Regions from separate parts of the Streptomyces sp. NPDC016851 genome, predicted to be linked through region 4. Evidence: riboswitches for the same ligand, from Rfam matches in the RefSeq annotation. Region 4 holds a riboswitch; each other region holds the start of a gene.
The links. Region 4 has a riboswitch for cyclic di-AMP ahead of ACZ3I3_RS20375 (M23 family metallopeptidase). Riboswitches for the same ligand answer to the same signal wherever they lie in the genome.
Positions count from the first base shown of each region.

Region 1 (4,432 bases), on a different contig from region 4:
CGGGCTCCTCTCCAGCGCGCCGATCGACTACGTCAAGTGGGACTTCAACCGCTGCTTCACCGACGCCGGGTGGCCGGACGACTCCTACCCGCAGCGGCTCTGGGTCGACCACGTGCACGCCCTGTACGCCCTGCTGGACCGGCTGCGGGCCGCCCACCCCGGGGTGGCCTTCGAGTCCTGCTCGGGCGGCGGCGGCCGGATCGACCTCGGTGTGCTCGGCCGTACGGACCAGGTGTGGACCTCGGACAACACCGACCCGCTCGACCGGCTCGCCATCCAGCACGGCTTCAGCCAGATCCACCCGGCCCGGGTCATGGCCGCCTGGGTCACCGACAGCCCGAACGCCATGCTCAACCAGCGGGCCAGCTCCCTGAGGTTCCGGTTCGTCAGCGCCATGGCCGGGGTGCTCGGGGTCGGCGGTGACCTCACCCGGTGGACGGAGGAGGAGCTCGCCGAGGCGCGGGACTGGGTGGAGCTCTACAAGGAGATCCGGCCCGTGGTGCAGCGCGGCGACCTGTACCGGCTGCGCCCGCCGGAGGGCGGCCTGAGCGCCGTTCAGTACGTCCTCGGCGAGGAGACCGTCGTCCTCGCCTGGCTCCAGGCGCAGCGCTACGGCGAGCCCGTTCCGGCGCTCCGGTTGCGGGGTCTCGACCCGGCGGCGTCGTACGAATGCCGCGAAACGGGCGAAGTTCACCGGGGAGCCGTGCTGCTCCATCACGGGCTGCGGGTCGGTCTGCGCGGCGATCTGGACGCCACCGTGGTCCGGCTTAAGCGCAAGTAGCCCTTCTGTCCGAATAGGGAGCGCTTCGACTGTTTAGGTATAACGTGCCCCGGCTGTAAAGGAGATGAGGCCGGGGTGCGTGAGCATCGTCATATTCGTGACGATGTGTTGTTGCCATGTGCACGTAATTCCGGCGTTATTCAGGGAGATTGCGGGAGGCTGGAGATCGGTAATCCACGCTCCGTGACGGAAAAAATGTCGGCGCGTCAAGAAAAAGGCCGTCACAGGCAACCGCGAGCTTGTCCCTTTGCGTCCTGGTCGCTTACGTTCCCCACCAATCCGGACGGACGCCTAATCCTGCCGCCGCCCGGAGCCCGCACACACTGACCCGACGTACGGCAGGAGCGGGGGACCCACAGGTAAGACGCCTGTTCCGGTTCCCGGAACGGCTTGGGGTTAAGCCGCGCCTCGGCGCGGCCGGGCATCTCCAGTCCGAACCCGACAGCTCACCTCGCAGGCGACGGAGAGGAATTCGCCATGCCCGCGAAGGGTAAGCATCGCCGCCCGAAGTCCCAGCGTTTCACCCGCTCCATCGCCGTCGCCGGAACCGGTGGGGCCGCTCTCGCCCTTCCGCTCATGGGGGCCACCGGCGCCCACGCCGCCACCCCGCAGTCGGCTCCGGAAAAGGCCGTCCAGTCCGCGCCGGCCGCCGAGAAGAAGGCCACCGAAAAGGCCACGGGCGCCCGCTCGTACACCGTGCGGGCCGGTGACTACCTCGCGAAGATCGCCGACGAGCAGAACGTCGACGGCGGCTGGAAGAAGCTCTACTCGGACAACCGTGACGCCATCGGTGACGACCCGTCGCTGATCCACCCGGGGCTGAAGCTGGCGGTCGGCAAGAAGGCGGCGGCGAGCGAGTCCCCGGCCCCGTCGAAGGCCTCGGCCTCCAAGCCCTCGAAGTCCTCGGCCTCGAAGTCGTCCGCCGCCGAGTCGCCCTCGAAGCCGGCCGCCGCCAAGCCCGCCGCCGCGACCTCCAGCGGCTACAGCGCCCCGGTGGACGGTGCCACCGTCGGCACCCCGTACCGGATGTCCGGCAGCATGTGGTCCAGCGGCTACCACACGGGTGTCGACTTCGTCGTCCCGACGGGCACCTCGCTCAAGGCCGTCGGCGCGGGCACGGTCGTCTCCGCCGGGTGGGGCGGCGCGTACGGCAACCAGGTCGTCATCAGGCTGAACGACGGCAGCTACGCGCAGTACGCCCACCTGTCCTCGCTCTCCGTCTCGGCCGGCCAGACCGTGAGCGCCGGGCAGCAGATCGGCCTGTCCGGCGCCACCGGCAACGTGACCGGACCGCACCTGCACTTCGAGATCCGCACCACGCCGGACTACGGCTCGGACGTGGACCCGGTCGCCTTCCTGCGCTCGCACGGCGTCTCCGTCGGCTGACCGACCGCGTCACCACCTGCCTGACACGCGACCGAAGGCCGGACCCCGATCCCCGGGTCCGGCCTTCGGTGTGCGCGCACCTTCCGACCGTCCCAAGGGATCGACAGCGGGCGGCAGTTGGGACACAGTGATCCCGTCCGGAGCGCAAGCGCTTTCTGGAGCCTTCCAGGCGGATCCCCAAGGAGACCTGTCCCGTGCCGACCACTCGCAGAGCGTTCGCAACCCTGGCCGCCGGAGCCGCCGCGGCGGCCCTCGTCCCGACGGGCACCGCCCACGCCGCGCCCCGGCACCGCCGCCTCATCGCCCGGGACGACTTCTGTCACGGTCTCGCCCAGTGGGCTACCGAACTCCAGAACGGTGGCACCGTCACCGCGTCCCGTGGCGTTCTGGAGATCGACGTGCCGAGCGGGGCGACCGTATGGTTCAGGCAGCGGCTCGAAGGGCCGTACGTCCTCGAGTACACCGCCACGCCGGTCTCCGAGGGTGGGGCCAACGACCGAGTCTCGGACCTCAACAACTTCTGGAACGCGACCGACGTCCGCTCCCCGGGCGACCTCTTCGCGACGCCGCGCGGTGGGGCGCTGGAGGAGTACGACCACCTGACGACGTACTACGCCGGTTACGGTGCCAACTACAACACCACGACCCGGCTGCGGCGGTACGTCGGGCAGCCCGGTGTCCGGCCCCTGGTCTACGACTACACCGAGCCGCTGCTGGTGCCGGGTGAGCCGAACCGCGTGCGGATCGTCTCCGACGGTTCGACGGTGCGGTGGTGGAACAACGGGAGGCTCGTCTTCGACTACCGCGATCCGGAGCCGTACACGAGTGGGCACTTCGGCTTCCGGACCGTGTGGAGTCACTTCCGGATCACAGGATTCCGGGTGTGGCGACTGAACCCCCAACATCGCTGACAGGTGTCCTATTCCGGAGTTGGTGAACACTTGGGGAGTGGCTTATCTCACCGCCCGTCAACCCTTTCCTACGGTCGCGTAGGTCACATTGGAAGGTGAATCATGTGCTGCTGTGGCAGACGATTCGAAGAGTGACAGCACAGCAGTGATCGGGTCGTACGTGGCGGTGGGGGACAGCTTCACCGAGGGCGTCGGTGATCCCGGCCCCGACGGGGCGTTCGTCGGCTGGGCCGACCGGTTCGCCGTCCTGCTCGCCGACCGCCGGCCCGAAGGCGACTTCCACTACACCAACCTCGCCGTGCGCGGGAAACTCCTCGACCAGATCGTGGCGGACCAGGTTCCGCGGGCCGTCGAAATGGCCCCGGACCTCGTCTCGTTCTGTGCCGGGGGCAACGACATCCTCCGGCCGGGTACCGACCCGGACGAGGTGGCCGAGCGCTTCGAGCGGGCCCTGGTGCGGCTCACCGCCGTGGCCGGCACGGTGATGGTGACGACCGGGTTCGACACGCGTGGGATGCCCGTGCTCAAGCACTTGCGCGGCAAGATCGCGACGTACAACGGGCATGTGCGGGCCATCGCCGACCGGTACGGCTGCCCGGTGCTCGACCTGTGGTCCCTGCGCAGTGTCCAGGACCGCAGGGCCTGGGACGCCGACCGGCTGCACCTGTCGCCGGAGGGGCACACGCGGGTGGCGCTCCGCGCGGGGCAGGTGCTCGGGCTGGAGGTTCCGGCGGACCCGGAGCAGCCGTGGCCGCCGTTGCCGGCTCGGGGGCCGCTCGAGGTCCGCCGGGACGACGTGCACTGGGCGCGGGAGTTTCTGGTGCCGTGGATCGGGCGGCGGCTGCGTGGGGAGTCGTCGGGGGATCATGTGACGGCGAAGGGTGCGTTGTCGCCGGAGGACATCCGGATGCGGATCGCTGCGGTGGCTTAGCTGCCGCCGGCCGCCGCTGCGGGCAGTCGTGCCTCCCCCAGTGCCTTAAGGGCCTGGGAGGTGCCCCCAGGCGGCACGGGTGGGCGCAGCGGCACCCCGCTCCGCCGGGCTGCGCACCCCCCGTCCCGGGTAGCCGCCGGCAGCACCCCGCGCCGGTTCGGCTCGGCTCGATGTGCTCGAACGGGTGATTACGGCGAGGCGAACCCCGTGAAGGCGGCATTCGGCGGCCGCGGCCCTGAACCATGTGCGTCACGCTCATGGACAGGGACCGCGGAGGACTGCATGGACCGTCGTACGTTTCAGCGAGGGCTTGTCGCGCTCGGTGCCGCGGGAGGAGCCGGTCTCGCACTCGGTCCGGACACCGCGTCGGCCGCGCCCACGAGCCCCGGCGCGCTCCGGAGCCGGTCGCTGAGGGAGTACGCC
Region 1 covers NZ_JBVHEP010000010.1:217,790-222,221, forward strand. The annotation lists gene ACZ3I3_RS18450 (alpha-galactosidase) at 1-781, shown strand, start outside; cyclic di-AMP (ydaO/yuaA leader) riboswitch at 1,093-1,254, shown strand; gene ACZ3I3_RS18455 (M23 family metallopeptidase) at 1,259-2,167, shown strand; gene ACZ3I3_RS18460 (DUF6250 domain-containing protein) at 2,362-3,078, shown strand; gene ACZ3I3_RS18465 (SGNH/GDSL hydrolase family protein) at 3,224-4,009, shown strand; gene ACZ3I3_RS18470 (NHL repeat-containing protein) at 4,292-4,432, shown strand, end outside.
Region 1: linked by a shared signal. The riboswitch ahead of ACZ3I3_RS18455 (M23 family metallopeptidase) and the one ahead of ACZ3I3_RS20375 (M23 family metallopeptidase) in region 4 are both predicted to bind cyclic di-AMP.

Region 2 (4,432 bases), on a different contig from region 4:
ATGCACTTGAAGCCGTTGCGCTGGGCCAGCTCGACGGCGTCCAGGGTCTCGGTCAGCGAGCCGATCTGGTTGACCTTGACCAGGAGCGCGTTGGCCGCGCCCTCCTCGATGCCGCGGGCCAGGCGCTCGGGGTTGGTGACGAACAGGTCGTCGCCGACGAGCTGGACCTTGTCACCGAGCTTGGCGGTGATGGTCTTCCAGCCCTCCCAGTCGTCCTCGAACAGCGGGTCCTCGATGGAGACGAGCGGGTACGCGTCGACGAGCTCCGCGTAGTACTCGGTCATCTCGGCCGCCGAGCGCTCCTTGCCCTCGAAGGTGTAGACGCCGTCCTTGTAGAACTCGGACGCGGCGACGTCGAGCGCCAGGGCGATCTGCTCGCCGGGGGTGTAGCCGGCCTCGTTGATCGCCTCGAGGATGAGGTCGAGGGCCTCGCGGTTGGAGCCGAGGTTCGGGGCGAAGCCGCCCTCGTCGCCGAGGCCGGTGGCCAGGCCCTTGCTCTTCAGGACCTTCTTCAGCGTGTGGTAGACCTCGGCGCCCCAGCGCAGCGCCTCGGAGAAGGACTCCGCGCCGATCGGGGCGATCATGAACTCCTGGATGTCCACGTTGGAGTCGGCGTGCGAGCCGCCGTTCAGGATGTTCATCATCGGCACCGGCAGCAGGTGCGCGTTCGGGCCGCCCAGGTAGCGGAACAGCGGAAGGTCGCTGGCCTCGGAGGCGGCGTGGGCGACGGCGAGGGAGACGCCGAGGATGGCGTTGGCGCCGAGGGAGCCCTTGTTGTCGGTGGCGTCCAGGTCGAACATGGCCTGGTCGATCAGGCGCTGCTCGGTGGCGTCGTAGCCGACGAGCTCCGGGCCGATCTGCTCGATGACCGCGAGGACGGCCTTCTCCACACCCTTGCCGAGGTAGCGGTTCGAGTCGCCGTCGCGCAGCTCGATGGCCTCGAAGGCGCCCGTGGAGGCGCCGGACGGGACGGCGGCACGACCGGTGCTGCCGTCGTCGAGGCCGACCTCGACCTCGACCGTGGGGTTGCCTCGGGAGTCCAGGATTTCCCGGGCTACGACGACGTCGATGGACGGCACGAGCATCTCCTTCTTCATGTGACGCGGGTACGCGGGCCGCGGGGACCCGGCGAGGCGCGGGCCGCGGTGGCTCGCGACATGAGCCTAACCGGCTCCGGGCGATCGGCCACCGGGTCGCCCACCCCATGGACAGAACCGAGAGTAAATTGTTTCCGAACGGAACAAAGCCGGTTCGCAAAGACCGGCAGAAAAGACCGGCAGAAAAAACCCCGCCCCGGTGCGCACGGGGGATGACGCACCGGGGCGGGGAGCCCGTGGGGACGGGGGTGGGCCGCTGCTTACTTCAGGTGCAGCTGCTGGCCCGGGTAGATCAGGTTGGCGTCCGTGATGATGTCCTTGTTCAGCTCGAACAGCTTCTCCCAGCCGCCCTCGACCTTCTCCTCGGTCGCGATGGAGCTGAGGGTGTCGCCCTTGACGACCTTGTACTCGCCGTCGCCCTTCTTGACCTTCTTGCCGGTCGGGGTGGTGACGGTCTTCTGGGTCTTCTGGGTCTGGGCCGGGCGCTCGTCGGAGCGGGAGGCCGGCTGCTGCTCGGTCTGGCGGGTCTCGGTGGAGCCGCTGCTCTGCTCGGAGCCGCCGCTGTAGCCGGCGCTCGACAGGCCCTTGCCGCAGACCGGCCAGGCACCCTTGCCCTGGCTCGCGAGGACCTTCTCGGCGATCTCGATCTGCTGGGACTTGGTGGCCTGGTCGGCGGTGGAGGCGTACTTCGTGCCGCCGTAGCCGGACCAGGTGGAGGCGGAGAACTGCAGACCGCCGTAGTAGCCGTTGCCGGTGTTGATGGACCAGTTGCCGCCGGACTCGCACTGGGCGACGGCGTCCCACTCGGAGGCGGTGGCGGCGGAGGCGTTGCCGGCCGCCATCAGCGGGGCGGCGACGGCGGCACCGGTGACACCGGCGATGGCGATGACCCGAGAGGCCTTGGACGGACGGCGGTGCGTGCCCTTGCCGGAAAACAGCATGGAGAGATCCCCTCACCGACGCCTACGAGGTGAGCTGTCGGGTTCGGGCCGGTTGAGTTGCCCGGCCGCGTCCCTCCCGGGACGCGGCTTCACCCCAAGCCCTTCCGGCACAACCGGCCGGTAGGGCACTTACCTTGGGTCCCCCGCTCCTGCCTACGGCGCTTGACGCGACGACTGTTCCCGTGCGGCCGCTGGCAGGATTCGGCGTTGCGGCAGCCGGGGCTCGTGGTGACGAGCGGTCATGACCGTAGACATGCGATCCGCGGAATTTCAAAGACGATCAGGGCTTCTGAGATCTATCTCTCACCGCACCGATAAGGGACATTAGCCGCGAACGGTGACGTGAACTCGCACGGTTTCGGGGTGACTTCCACCCCCGTTTCCGTACTGCCCCACCGGCTACCGCTCGTCCGCTTCGACCCCTACCGTGAGCTTCTGACCGGGGCGGATGAGGTTCGGGTCGGTGCCGACGGCCGTCTCGTTCCCGACGTAGAGCGCGCGCCATCCGCCGCTGACATCAAGAGAGTTCGCGATGGACCAGAGGCTGTCGCCGGGGCGGACGGTGTAGGAGCCGTCCGTCGCCTCCCGGGCGGCCTCGCCGTCGCGCGAGGCGTGCCGTCCGGCGGAGCCGGAGGAACGGCCGTCCTCGGCCTTGGCGTCCTCGTCGGCGCTGGGGCCGCGGTGGCGGCCGGAAGTGGTGTCGGACGGGGCTGAAGAGCGGTCGTCCTGTGGCGACTTGGCGGGCTCGTCACGCTCCGGAGTGGGCGACGGGGAGCTGCCGGGCTCCTGGTCCTGCGACTGATCCCGTGACTGGTCCTGCGACTGGTCCGGGGACTGCTCCTGCGACTGCTCCTGTGACTGCTCCGTCGAGGGATCGGCAGAATCAGGCGACTTGTCGGAGTTGGTGGTTTCGTCCGACTCGGAGGAGTCGAGCAGTCCGGGTGAGTCCGTCGGAGCGGACGAGTCGGACGTGTCCGAGCCCTTGTCCTGTTCGAGGCCGGAGAGCAGACCGCAGGTGCGCCAGGCGCCGACCCCCTGGTCGGCGAGGATTCTCTCGGCCACGGCTATCTGCTGGGAGCGGCTGGCCAGGTCGGCACTCGGGGCGTAGTCGAGGCCGCCGTGGTTCTCCCAGTCCTCCTGGGACAACTGGAGGCCGCCGAAGTATCCGTTGCCGCTGTTCTGGCTCCAGGCGCCGCCGGTCTCGCAGTCCGCGACCCGGTCCCAGGTCGTGCCGTCGGCCGCGCTGGCACCGGAGGCTCCGAGGAGCGGGATCGCGATGGCGGAGCCGGTGACCCCGGCCGCGACGAGGAGAGCCGGAGCCTGGCGGGGGCGACGGTGCCGACCGTTCCCGGAGAGCATACGGAGACCTTTCGCGAGACAGCAGTGACCGGCGCGGCGCAGGGTCCCCCGGGCCGCGCTGATGATGGGTGAACGTATCGGCAGACGATCACTTGTCACAAGTTCATGCCGCGCAGATCACGTGAAGATCACAGGTCTGACGGCGTGTCATGTTTAGCCGGTGAGAACTCCACCGGCAGCGTGCGCAGCCCGCGCATGATGAGGCCGCCGCGCCATCTCAGCTCGGCCGGATCCGCCGCCAGCCGCAGGTCCGGGAGGCGGGTGAGAAGCGTGGCGAGCGCGGTCTGGCCCTCCAGACGGGCGAGCGGGGCGCCGAGGCAGTAGTGGATGCCGTGGCCGTAACCGAGGTGCTGGTTGTCGCGGCGGGCGAGGTCGAGCACGTCCGGACCGGCGAACCGCTCCGGGTCCCGGTCCGCGGCGGCCAGGACGACGAGGACCGGGTCGCCGGGCGCGATCTGCTGCCCGCCGATGGTGAGGGGCTGGGTGGCGAACCGCCAGGTGGCGAGTTCGACGGGGCCGTCGAAGCGCAGGAGTTCCTCGACGCCGGTCTCCAGGAGGCCGGTCTCCCCGGCGGCGAGGGACGCCTGGAGGCGTGCGCGCTGCTCGGGGTGGGTGAGCAGGGCGTAGGTGCCGTTGCCGATCAGGTTCACGGTCGTTTCGAAGCCGGCGAACAGAAGGATGAAGGCCATGGCCGCGGCCTCGTTCTCCGTGAGGTGCTCACCGTGGTCGGAGGCGCGGATGAGGCCGGAGATGAGGTCCTCGCCGGGGGCGGGCTCGTCGGGCAGCGCCTCCCGCTTGCGGTGGATGAGGTCGGCGAGGTAGCCGCGCATCTTCTTCACGGACCGCGCCACGCCGCCCCTGGGCCCGCCCTGATGACGGATCATCATCCCCGCCCAGTCGCGGAAGTCGTCCTGGTCCTCGCGGGGGACGCCGAGCAGGTCGCAGATGGCGTAGATGGGGAGCGGGAACGCGAACTCGTGGATGAGGTCGGCGGACCCCTTCCGCGCGAACCCGTCGATGAGGGTGTCGGTGAGC
Region 2 covers NZ_JBVHEP010000004.1:386,532-390,963, reverse strand. The annotation lists gene eno (phosphopyruvate hydratase) at 1-1,079, opposite strand, end outside; gene ACZ3I3_RS09545 (transglycosylase family protein) at 1,358-2,038, opposite strand; cyclic di-AMP (ydaO/yuaA leader) riboswitch at 2,043-2,209, opposite strand; gene ACZ3I3_RS09540 (transglycosylase family protein) at 2,438-3,397, opposite strand; gene ACZ3I3_RS09535 (cytochrome P450 family protein) at 3,526-4,432, opposite strand, start outside.
Region 2: linked by a shared signal. The riboswitch ahead of ACZ3I3_RS09545 (transglycosylase family protein) and the one ahead of ACZ3I3_RS20375 (M23 family metallopeptidase) in region 4 are both predicted to bind cyclic di-AMP.

Region 3 (4,432 bases), on a different contig from region 4:
CGGCGAGCAGCTGCGCGAGGTCGTCGAGGAGGAGGTCCCGGCGCGCGCCCTGATGGCCGCCTACCGGCTGCCGCAGGACGGCACGCGCGCGTGCGACGCGGCCGACCTAGCCCTCACGGTCCTCGGCGGCGGCGAGTCCTCCCGCCTGTACAACCGCCTCGTACGGCGCGACCGTACGGCCGTGGCGGCCGGCTTCGGCCTGCTGCGGCTCGCCGGGGCGCCCTCCCTGGGGTGGCTGGACGTGAAGACGTCCGGTGACGTGGAGGTCCCGGTCATCGAGTCCGCCATCGACGAGGAGCTCGCCCGGTTCGCCGAGGAGGGCCCCACGGCCGAGGAGATGGAGCGCGCCCAGGCCCAGCTGGAGCGCGAGTGGCTGGACCGGCTGGGCACGGTCGCCGGCCGCGCCGACGAACTGTGCCGGTACGCCGTCCTGTTCGGCGACCCGCAGCTCGCCCTGACCGCCGTGCAGCGCGTGCTGGAGGTGACGGCCGAGGAGGTCCAGGAGGTCGCCAAGGCCCGCCTGCGGCCCGACAACCGCGCGGTGCTCGTCTACGAGCCCGTCGCCGGCGAGACGGGCGACGCGGAGACCGCCGAGGACGCCGACACCACCGACGACACCGCAGCCGCGGCCCTGAACGAGAACGAGGAGGCGGCCAAGTGACCGAGCTCGCCACGATGGACTTCCACCCCCAGCCGCAGGCGGGCGACGCCAAGCCGTGGGCCTTCCCGGCCCCCGAGCGCGGCACGCTCGGCAACGGCCTGACGGTCCTGCGCTGCCACCGCCCCGGCCAGCAGGTCGTCGCCGTGGAGGTACTGCTGGACGCGCCCCTGGACGCCGAGCCGGCCGGCCTCGACGGCGTGGCCACGATCATGGCCCGGGCCTTCTCCGAGGGCACCGACAAGCACTCCGCCGAGGACTTCGCCGCCGAGCTGGAGCGCGCCGGCGCCACCCTCGACGCGCACGCCGACCACCCCGGCGTCCGGCTCAGCCTGGAGGTGCCGGCCTCCCGGCTCGCCAAGGGGCTCGGCCTGGTCGCCGACGCCCTGAGGGCCCCCGCGTTCGCGGACAGCGAGGTCGAGCGGCTGGTCCGCAACCGCCTCGACGAGATCCCGCACGAGCTGGCCAACCCCGCCCGCCGTGCCGCCAAGGAGCTCTCCAAGGAGCTGTTCCCGTCGGACTCGCGCATGTCGCGGCCCCGCCAGGGCACCGAGGAGACGGTCGTAGCGATCGACTCCGCGGCCGTACGCGCCTTCTACGAGAGGCACGTCAGGCCCGCCACGGCCACGGTCGTGGTCGTCGGCGACCTCACCGGCATCGACCTCGACGCCCTGCTCGGCGACACGCTGGGCGCCTGGACCGGCTCCGCGGCCGAGCCGCGCCCGGTGCCGCCGGTGACGGCCGACGACACGGGCAGGGTCGTCATCGTGGACCGCCCCGGCGCCGTACAGACGCAGCTGCTGATCGGCCGGATCGGCCCGGACCGGCACGACCGCGTGTGGCCCGCGCAGGTGCTCGGCACGTACTGCCTCGGCGGCACCCTCACCTCCCGCCTGGACCGCGTGCTGCGCGAGGAGAAGGGCTACACCTACGGGGTGCGGGCGTTCGGCCAGGTCCTCAGGTCCGCCCCGGACGGGACCGGTGCCGCGATGCTCGCCATCAGCGGCTCCGTGGACACGCCCAACACCGGCCCCGCCCTCCAGGACCTCTGGACGGTGCTGCGCACGCTCGCCGCCGAGGGGCTGACCGACGCCGAGCGGGACGTCGCCGTGCAGAACCTGGTCGGCGTGGCGCCGCTGAAGTACGAGACGGCGGCGGCCGTCGCGAGCACGCTGGCCGACCAGGTCGAGCAGCACCTGCCCGACGACTTCCAGGCCACGCTGTACCGGCAGCTCGCCGCGACCGGCACCGTGGAGGCCACCGCGGCGGCCGTCAGCGCCTTCCCGGTGGACCGGCTGGTGACCGTGCTCGTCGGTGACGCGGCGCAGATCAAGGGCCCGGTCGAGGCCCTGGGCATCGGCGAAGTCTCGGTCGTCGCCGCCGAGTAGGAGCACACGCGCGCAGGGGCCCTGGTTGTCTTCTAAGGCACCAGGGCTCCTTTATGCCCGAATTGGTGCGGAGGTTGCCTGTCTGCCCTGTGGGATGCGCTACAAAAACCGGGATCCGTTTGGGAATTGAAAGTGGCCCCGCTTAGGTTCGTCCGGGCTGTTCGTCAGGCAGTGCGCCGCACCCGCGGCACCGGACAGTCATCGCCGAGTCCCCGTACGGCGCGAGCCAGGGGAGCCGGGGACCCACCGCAGTCCCTGGGGTGAATCGGACGCCCGCGCGAGCCGCGAGGGGGTCCGTAGGAGACCTTCCTGCTCCGAACCCGTCAGCTAACCCGGTAGGCGAGAAGGAAGGAAAGGACCAGGCACTCCATGGCGTTCACCCGCGCCACCGGGAAGCACCGTCGTCCCAGCCGGATGCAGCGCGGCACCGCCCGCGCGGCGGGCGTCGCGGCCCTCGCCACCACCGGTGTCATCGGCACCGTGGCCGCCCCGGCCTTCGCCGCAGAGCCCGCCGTCGAGCAGACCGGCCTCACCCCCGTCGTCACCATGGGCGACACCGTGGCCCAGCAGATCGACGCCCAGGCCGCCGCCCAGAAGCAGGCCGCCGAGGAGGCCGCCGCCAAGAAGAAGGCCGAGGAGGCCGCCCGCGAGCGGGCCGCCGAGGCGGCCAAGGAGGCCAAGGAGGCCGCCGAGAAGGCCCGCGAGGCCAAGGAGCGCGCCGCCCGCGAGGCCGAGCGCAAGCGCCTCAACACGTTCGTGCCCCCGATCTCCGGCTCGTACGTCTCCACCGCCTACCAGGCCAGCAGCGGCCTGTGGTCCTCCGGCAGCCACACCGGTGTCGACTTCCACGCCGCCAGCGGCACCTCCGTCCACGCGGTCGGCATGGGCGAGGTCGTCGAGGCCGGCTGGGGCGGCTCCTACGGCAACCAGATCGTGATCAAGATGAACGACGGCACGTACACCCAGTACGGCCACCTGTCGTCCATCAGCGTCTCGGTGGGCCAGAAGGTCACCCCCGGCCAGCAGATCGGCCTGTCCGGCGCGACCGGCAACGTCACCGGTGCGCACCTGCACTTCGAGGCCCGTACGAGCCCCGAGTACGGCTCGGACATCGACCCGGTCGCCTACCTCCGCTCGCACGGCGTGAGCATCTGACGGCGTACCACTCCGCTTCCCGAGGCCCCGGCTCCCCGAGCCGGGGCTTTCGGCGTTTGTGACGCCCGGCTGTCCAAAAAATATCCCTGGATTCCGGTCCGCCGTCGGAAATTCCGGCTCATTGCAATAGAGTCACGGAACACGTGTCACTCGTCGACGTTTCACGGGGATTAAACGGAGGTCGGTCATGCGCATTCCGGCGCACTCGGTGTGCACGGCCATCCGGGACGACATCGTCGCGGGTGTCTACGAACGCGGCGGCCGGCTGACCGAGGAACTCCTCGCCCGCCGCTACGGTGTCTCGCGCGTCCCCGTCCGGGAGGCCCTGCGCACCCTGGAGGCCGAGGGCTTCGTGGTCACCCGGCGGCACGCGGGCGCGTGCGTCGCCGAACCCACCGAGCAGGAGGCCGCCGACCTGCTGGAGATGCGGTTGCTGCTGGAGCCGCTCGGCGCGGCCCGCGCCGCCCAGCGCCGCACCGAGGCCCATCTGAAGGTCCTGCGCGGCCTGGTCAGGCTCGGCCAGGAGCGCGCCCGCCGGGGCAACAGCGACGACCTGCGCTCCCTGGGCGGCTGGTTCCACGAGACGCTCGCACAGGCCTCCGGCAGCCCCGCGCTGACCTCGATGCTGACCCAGCTCCGCCACAAGATCGCCTGGATGTACACCGTCGAGGCGCCGGCCGGGCCCGTGGAGTCCTGGACCGAGCACGGCGCGATCGTGGACGCGGTGGCGCGCGGGGACAGTGAGCGCGCGCGGGCGGTCACGGCGCTGCACACCGAGCGCGCGACGGCCGCGCACCGGCTGCGTTTCGGCTCCGCCGGGGAGCGGGCCGAGCGTGTGAGGAACTCGCAACATCCCGTAAACACGGCGAGCCTGCGGCATTAACACGAGAGCCGTATACAAAGAGAAGGTAATTCGCGGGGGATTATTTCTGTTGCCCGGGAACGGGAAATACGCGGCCGCCCGTGACCGGAAATGGCGGGCCGTGGCCGGGAATGGCGAAGGGCTCGCCCGATGAATTCGGACGAGCCCTTCTGGTTGCGCCGGGCCGGGGGTACCGGATCAGGCGCGAAAGAATGCTCAGACGGTCTCGGGCAGTTCCTCGAGACCCTCGGAGACCAGCTTCGCCAGCCGGTCCAGGGCGGCGTCCGCACCCTCGGCGTCGGAGGCGAGGACGATCTCCTCGCCGCCCTGGGCACCGAGGCCGAGGACGGCCAGCATGGAGGCCGCGTT
Region 3 covers NZ_JBVHEP010000007.1:218,855-223,286, reverse strand. The annotation lists gene ACZ3I3_RS14090 (M16 family metallopeptidase) at 1-661, shown strand, start outside; gene ACZ3I3_RS14085 (M16 family metallopeptidase) at 658-2,046, shown strand; cyclic di-AMP (ydaO/yuaA leader) riboswitch at 2,239-2,402, shown strand; gene ACZ3I3_RS14080 (M23 family metallopeptidase) at 2,416-3,201, shown strand; gene ACZ3I3_RS14075 (GntR family transcriptional regulator) at 3,389-4,084, shown strand; gene ACZ3I3_RS14070 (HPr family phosphocarrier protein) at 4,280-4,432, opposite strand, start outside.
Region 3: linked by a shared signal. The riboswitch ahead of ACZ3I3_RS14080 (M23 family metallopeptidase) and the one ahead of ACZ3I3_RS20375 (M23 family metallopeptidase) in region 4 are both predicted to bind cyclic di-AMP.

Region 4 (4,432 bases):
GTCTGGGCCAGGGCCGCGGAGATCGTGCGGCACACCCCGGGCGCCGGCTGGCCCGCCGAGCGCGTGCGGCGCTTCGAGCGCATGCTGCGCACGGCCCATCTCCCCGAAGTCGCCGTCACCGACCCGGACTTCACCGGGAGCTGGGACCTGGTGGCGACCGACGCGGTCATCGCCATCGCCGTCTTCCTCGACGACCACCGGGCCTTCGGCCACGCCCTGGAGCGCTTCCGGGAACGCGTGCCCGCCTACTTCTACCTGGAGAAGGACGGCCCCGCTCCGCTCACCGTGCCCGGCTCCGGCCTCGCCACGCCGCGGCGGACGACGGCGTACTGGTCCGGGCAGGCCACGTACCGGGACGGTGTCGCCCAGGAGACCTGCCGCAGCTTCCGGCACGTCGGTGTCTCGCTCGCCGCCACCGCCCACATCGCCGAGACGGCCCGGCACCAGGGCGTCGACCTCTACGGCGAGGCCGAGGACCGGCTGGTGGCCGCGCTCGCCCTGCACGCCCGTCACCAGCGGGGCGATTCCGTGCCCGGGTGGCTGTGCGGCGGCCGGATCAAGGGGAGACTCGGGCCGCACCTGGAGGTCGCCCTCAACCACCTGGAGGGCCGCCTCGGCCGGTCCGTCCCGGCCGCGCACGCACTGGCCGTGCGCACCCGGCCCGCCGGCACCGACGGCCTGTTCACCGCCTGGGAGACCCTCACCCACGCGGGCGACCCGGACCGCTGAGCACCGGGTGTGCGCGAGCGGTCCCGCGGATGGCGTACACTGGAGTCACAACGACGCGGGGTGGAGCAGCTCGGTAGCTCGCTGGGCTCATAACCCAGAGGTCGCAGGTTCAAATCCTGTCCCCGCTACTGAAGGCCGAGGGCCGGAATCCGAAAGGGTTCCGGCCCTCGGTTTTTTTCCTGGGTTCTCCATTACCGCCGACATTACTGTCGGTGAGTGAAGCACGCCGCTCCGCATCACAACTGACACACCGTCAAAACCCGTGAGTCACTTGCGTGGTGGTCAACTCGCCCGTTTTGGGCTGGTCGTGGCAGGTTGGTCCGCACGAAAAAGGTTAATGATCAAGCGGAATCGCTGGAATACCCACCGCGCGTCTATTAACGTTCGATAACGCAGCGCGGTCGTCCCAGCCGTCACAGAAGGCGGCTCCGTGCGCACGCGCCGAATCCTGAAAGGGAACCGGGGAACCACCACTTGGGGTGAATCGAGCGGATGCCGCCGTGGAAGCACGGCCGGTATACGCGCGTAGGAGACCTTCCTGCTCCGAACCCGTCAGCTAACCCGGTAGGCGAGAAGGAAGGAAAGGAGTACGCCCACGTGGCGTCCAACCGGCCTGCCCCCGCGGCCCCGTCCGCGCCGAACCAGCGCGACACCGAAACCTTCGGCTACGGCGGTCACCACACCGACGAGGGCCCGTTCCAGGAATGGAACCCCACCGCGGAGTCCATCCGCCCCATCCGTGGCCGGCATCGCGTCACCAAGCAGCGCGGCGGAGGCCTCGCGCGCAGCTCCACCGTCCTCGGCGTCGGCGTCATAGCCGCCGTGGGCGCGGGCGGCATGGCCAGCGCCCAGACCGGCAAGCCGCCGGTGTCGATCTCCGTCCCGGATCTGCCCTCGGTGGGTTCCCTCATCTCGGACGACGACACCCCCGAAGGCTCCGCCACTCCGCTCAGCGACCTCACCACGGCGTCCGCCGACACCGAGCAGGGCACCTCCGGCGCCGGTGAGGCACTGCGCGCCCGGATCATGGCGCAGGTCGAGCACCAGCAGGAACAGATCGAGACCAAGGCCGCGCAGGACGCCGCCGAAGCCGCCCGGAAGGCGGCCGCGGAGGCCGCCGCCAAGGCCGAGAAGGAAGCCAAGGCCAAGGCCGCCGAAGCCAAGAGGAAGGCGGAGGAGGAGGCCCGGAAGAAGGCCGAGGCCGAGCGGCTCGCCGCCCTCGCCAAGCAGTACACGCTGCCGACCTCCGCGTACACCATCACCTCGACCTTCGGTCAGGCCGGCGCCTACTGGTCCTCCGGCTACCACACCGGCCTCGACTTCGCCGCCCCCACGGGCACGCCGATCAAGGCGGTGCACAGCGGCACCATCACCGAGGCGGGCTGGAACGGCTCCTACGGCTACAAGACGGTCCTGACCCTCGATGACGGCACGGAGATCTGGTACGCGCACCAGTCGTCCATCGGCGTCAGCGTCGGCCAGAAGGTCAGCACGGGCGACGTCATCGGCCGCGTGGGCGCGACCGGCAACGTCACCGGGGCGCATCTGCACCTCGAGGTCCACACCGGTGGCTCCAGCAACGGCATCGACCCGCTCGCGTGGCTGCGGGGCAAGGGCCTGAGCATCTGAGCGACGGCGGCGTTTGCGGTCTCGTGCGGGTCTCGTACGGGGGTTTCGTGCGGGGGGTTCGTGCGGGGCCGTTTACGGGAGTTTTGCGTCCGCTGTGGAATGAGCCTCCCCCGCACGGCCGTTGACACGGAGCATGACTTCTCTTCGCAAGCTCGGCTCCTCCGACCTCGAGGTCTTCCCGCTCGCCCTCGGCGGCAACGTCTTCGGCTGGACCGCGGACGAGGCCCAGTCGTTCGCCGTCCTCGACGCGTACACCGCCGCGGGCGGCAACTTCGTCGACTCCGCCGACGTCTACTCGGCGTGGGTGGACGGCAACCAGGGCGGAGAGTCCGAGACCGTCCTCGGCAAGTGGCTGACGTCGCGCGGCAACCGCGCGGACGTCGTCGTCGCCACGAAGGTCAGCCAGCACCCCGAGTTCCAGGGCCTGTCCGCCGCCAACATCAAGGCCGCCGCCGACGCCTCGCTGCGGCGCCTCGGCACCGACTACATCGACCTGTACTACACCCACTACGACAAGCCCGACGTGCCGGTGGAGGAGATCATCGGCGCGCTCGACGAACTCGTGACGGCCGGGAAGGTGCGGCACATCGCCGCCTCCAACATCTCCGCGGAGCGGCTGCGGGCCTCCCTGGAGTTCTCCGACCGCGAGGGGCTCGCCCGGTACGTCGCCCTCCAGCCCCACTACAACCTGGTCTCCCGCGACACCTACGAGGGCGAGCTCCAGGACCTCGCCGCGCGGACCGGCCTGGCGGCCGTCCCGTACTACGCGCTCGCGTCGGGCTTCCTGACCGGCAAGTACCGGCCCGGTACCAGCGTCGACAGCGCGCGGGCGGGCGGTGCCGCCCAGCACCTTCAGACCGAGCGTGGCCGCCGGGTCCTCGACGCCCTCGACGAGATCGCCGCGGCCCATGACGTCCCCGTCGCCACGGTCGCCCTCGCCTGGCTCGCGGCCCAGCCGACGGTGGTGGCGCCGATCGCGTCCGCGCGGACGGTGGAGCAGCTGCCCGCGCTGATCGGGGTCGGGGAGCTGACGCTGACGGAGGCGGAGGTCGGGCGGCTCGCGGAGGCTTCGGCCTGAGGGGTTCCGACCGGGGCCGATTGGGGGGGGCGGCTACGACCGGTACGGGTTGTACGCGGGGTACGGGATCTCGTACGAGGGGTACGGCGTCGGCATCTCGTACGTGGGGTACGGCGTCGGCGTATGTGTCGGCGTATGTGTATGTGTCGGCGTATGTGTCGCAGGATGGCCGTACCCGTACGCCCCGTGTACCGGCCACGGCGGGGCCGCCACCGGTACCGGAGGGGCCGTGATGCGGGCGGCGTAGTCCAGCGCGGGGCGGGCCGTCTCGCGGCGGCGCCACAGCTCGTCCAGCAGTTCCCGTTCCCGTGCGACGAAGTCGGCACCGGCGCGGCCGCGGCGGCCCCGGTGCCGGAGGAACGCCAGGGACGTCGCGTACGCCTCGTAGCGCGCGACCTCCCGTGCCGCCGCCCGGCCCGCGTGGCGGCGGGCGTACTGGCGGGCGATCCGCCGGGCCTGCATGGAACCGAGGGCGTAGGGCTCGACAGGAGACAGCCACCCGGCCACGGCGTAGGCGGGCAGCTCCGCCCGTACGGTCTTCAGCTCCCGCTGCCGGGTCCAGATCACCAGCCATGTCAGCAGCCCGAAGATGGGCACCATGAACGCCGCGTACACGGCGAAGAACCCGTATTCGCCGAACGAGGACGAGCCGTTCCACATCGCGTGCATGCCCATCGCGAGCAGCAGTCCGGAGAGCGGGAAGGCGACGCGGCGGATGTGCTGGCGGTCCGCCGCGAGCGCGGAGACGCCGAAGCCGATGCCGGTGAGGACGGTGAAGAGCGGGTGCGCGAACGGCGACATGATGATGCGCACGAAGAAGGTCGCCGCCGTGACGGAGGCGATGCCGGTGCCGCCGGTGAGCTGGTCGGTGCCGAAGGCGGTGCCCAGGTAGAGGATGTTCTCCGTGAACGCGAAGCCGGTGGCGGTGACGCCGGCTGTGACGACTCCGTCGAGGATGCCGGTGAAGTCGCGGCGTCGGAAGAGGAAGACCAGTAA
Region 4 covers NZ_JBVHEP010000012.1:20,678-25,109, reverse strand. The annotation lists gene ACZ3I3_RS20385 (alginate lyase family protein) at 1-729, shown strand, start outside; tRNA gene ACZ3I3_RS20380 (tRNA-Met) at 784-857, shown strand; cyclic di-AMP (ydaO/yuaA leader) riboswitch at 1,159-1,315, shown strand; gene ACZ3I3_RS20375 (M23 family metallopeptidase) at 1,327-2,358, shown strand; gene ACZ3I3_RS20370 (aldo/keto reductase) at 2,492-3,436, shown strand; gene ACZ3I3_RS20365 (PrsW family intramembrane metalloprotease) at 3,470-4,432, opposite strand, start outside.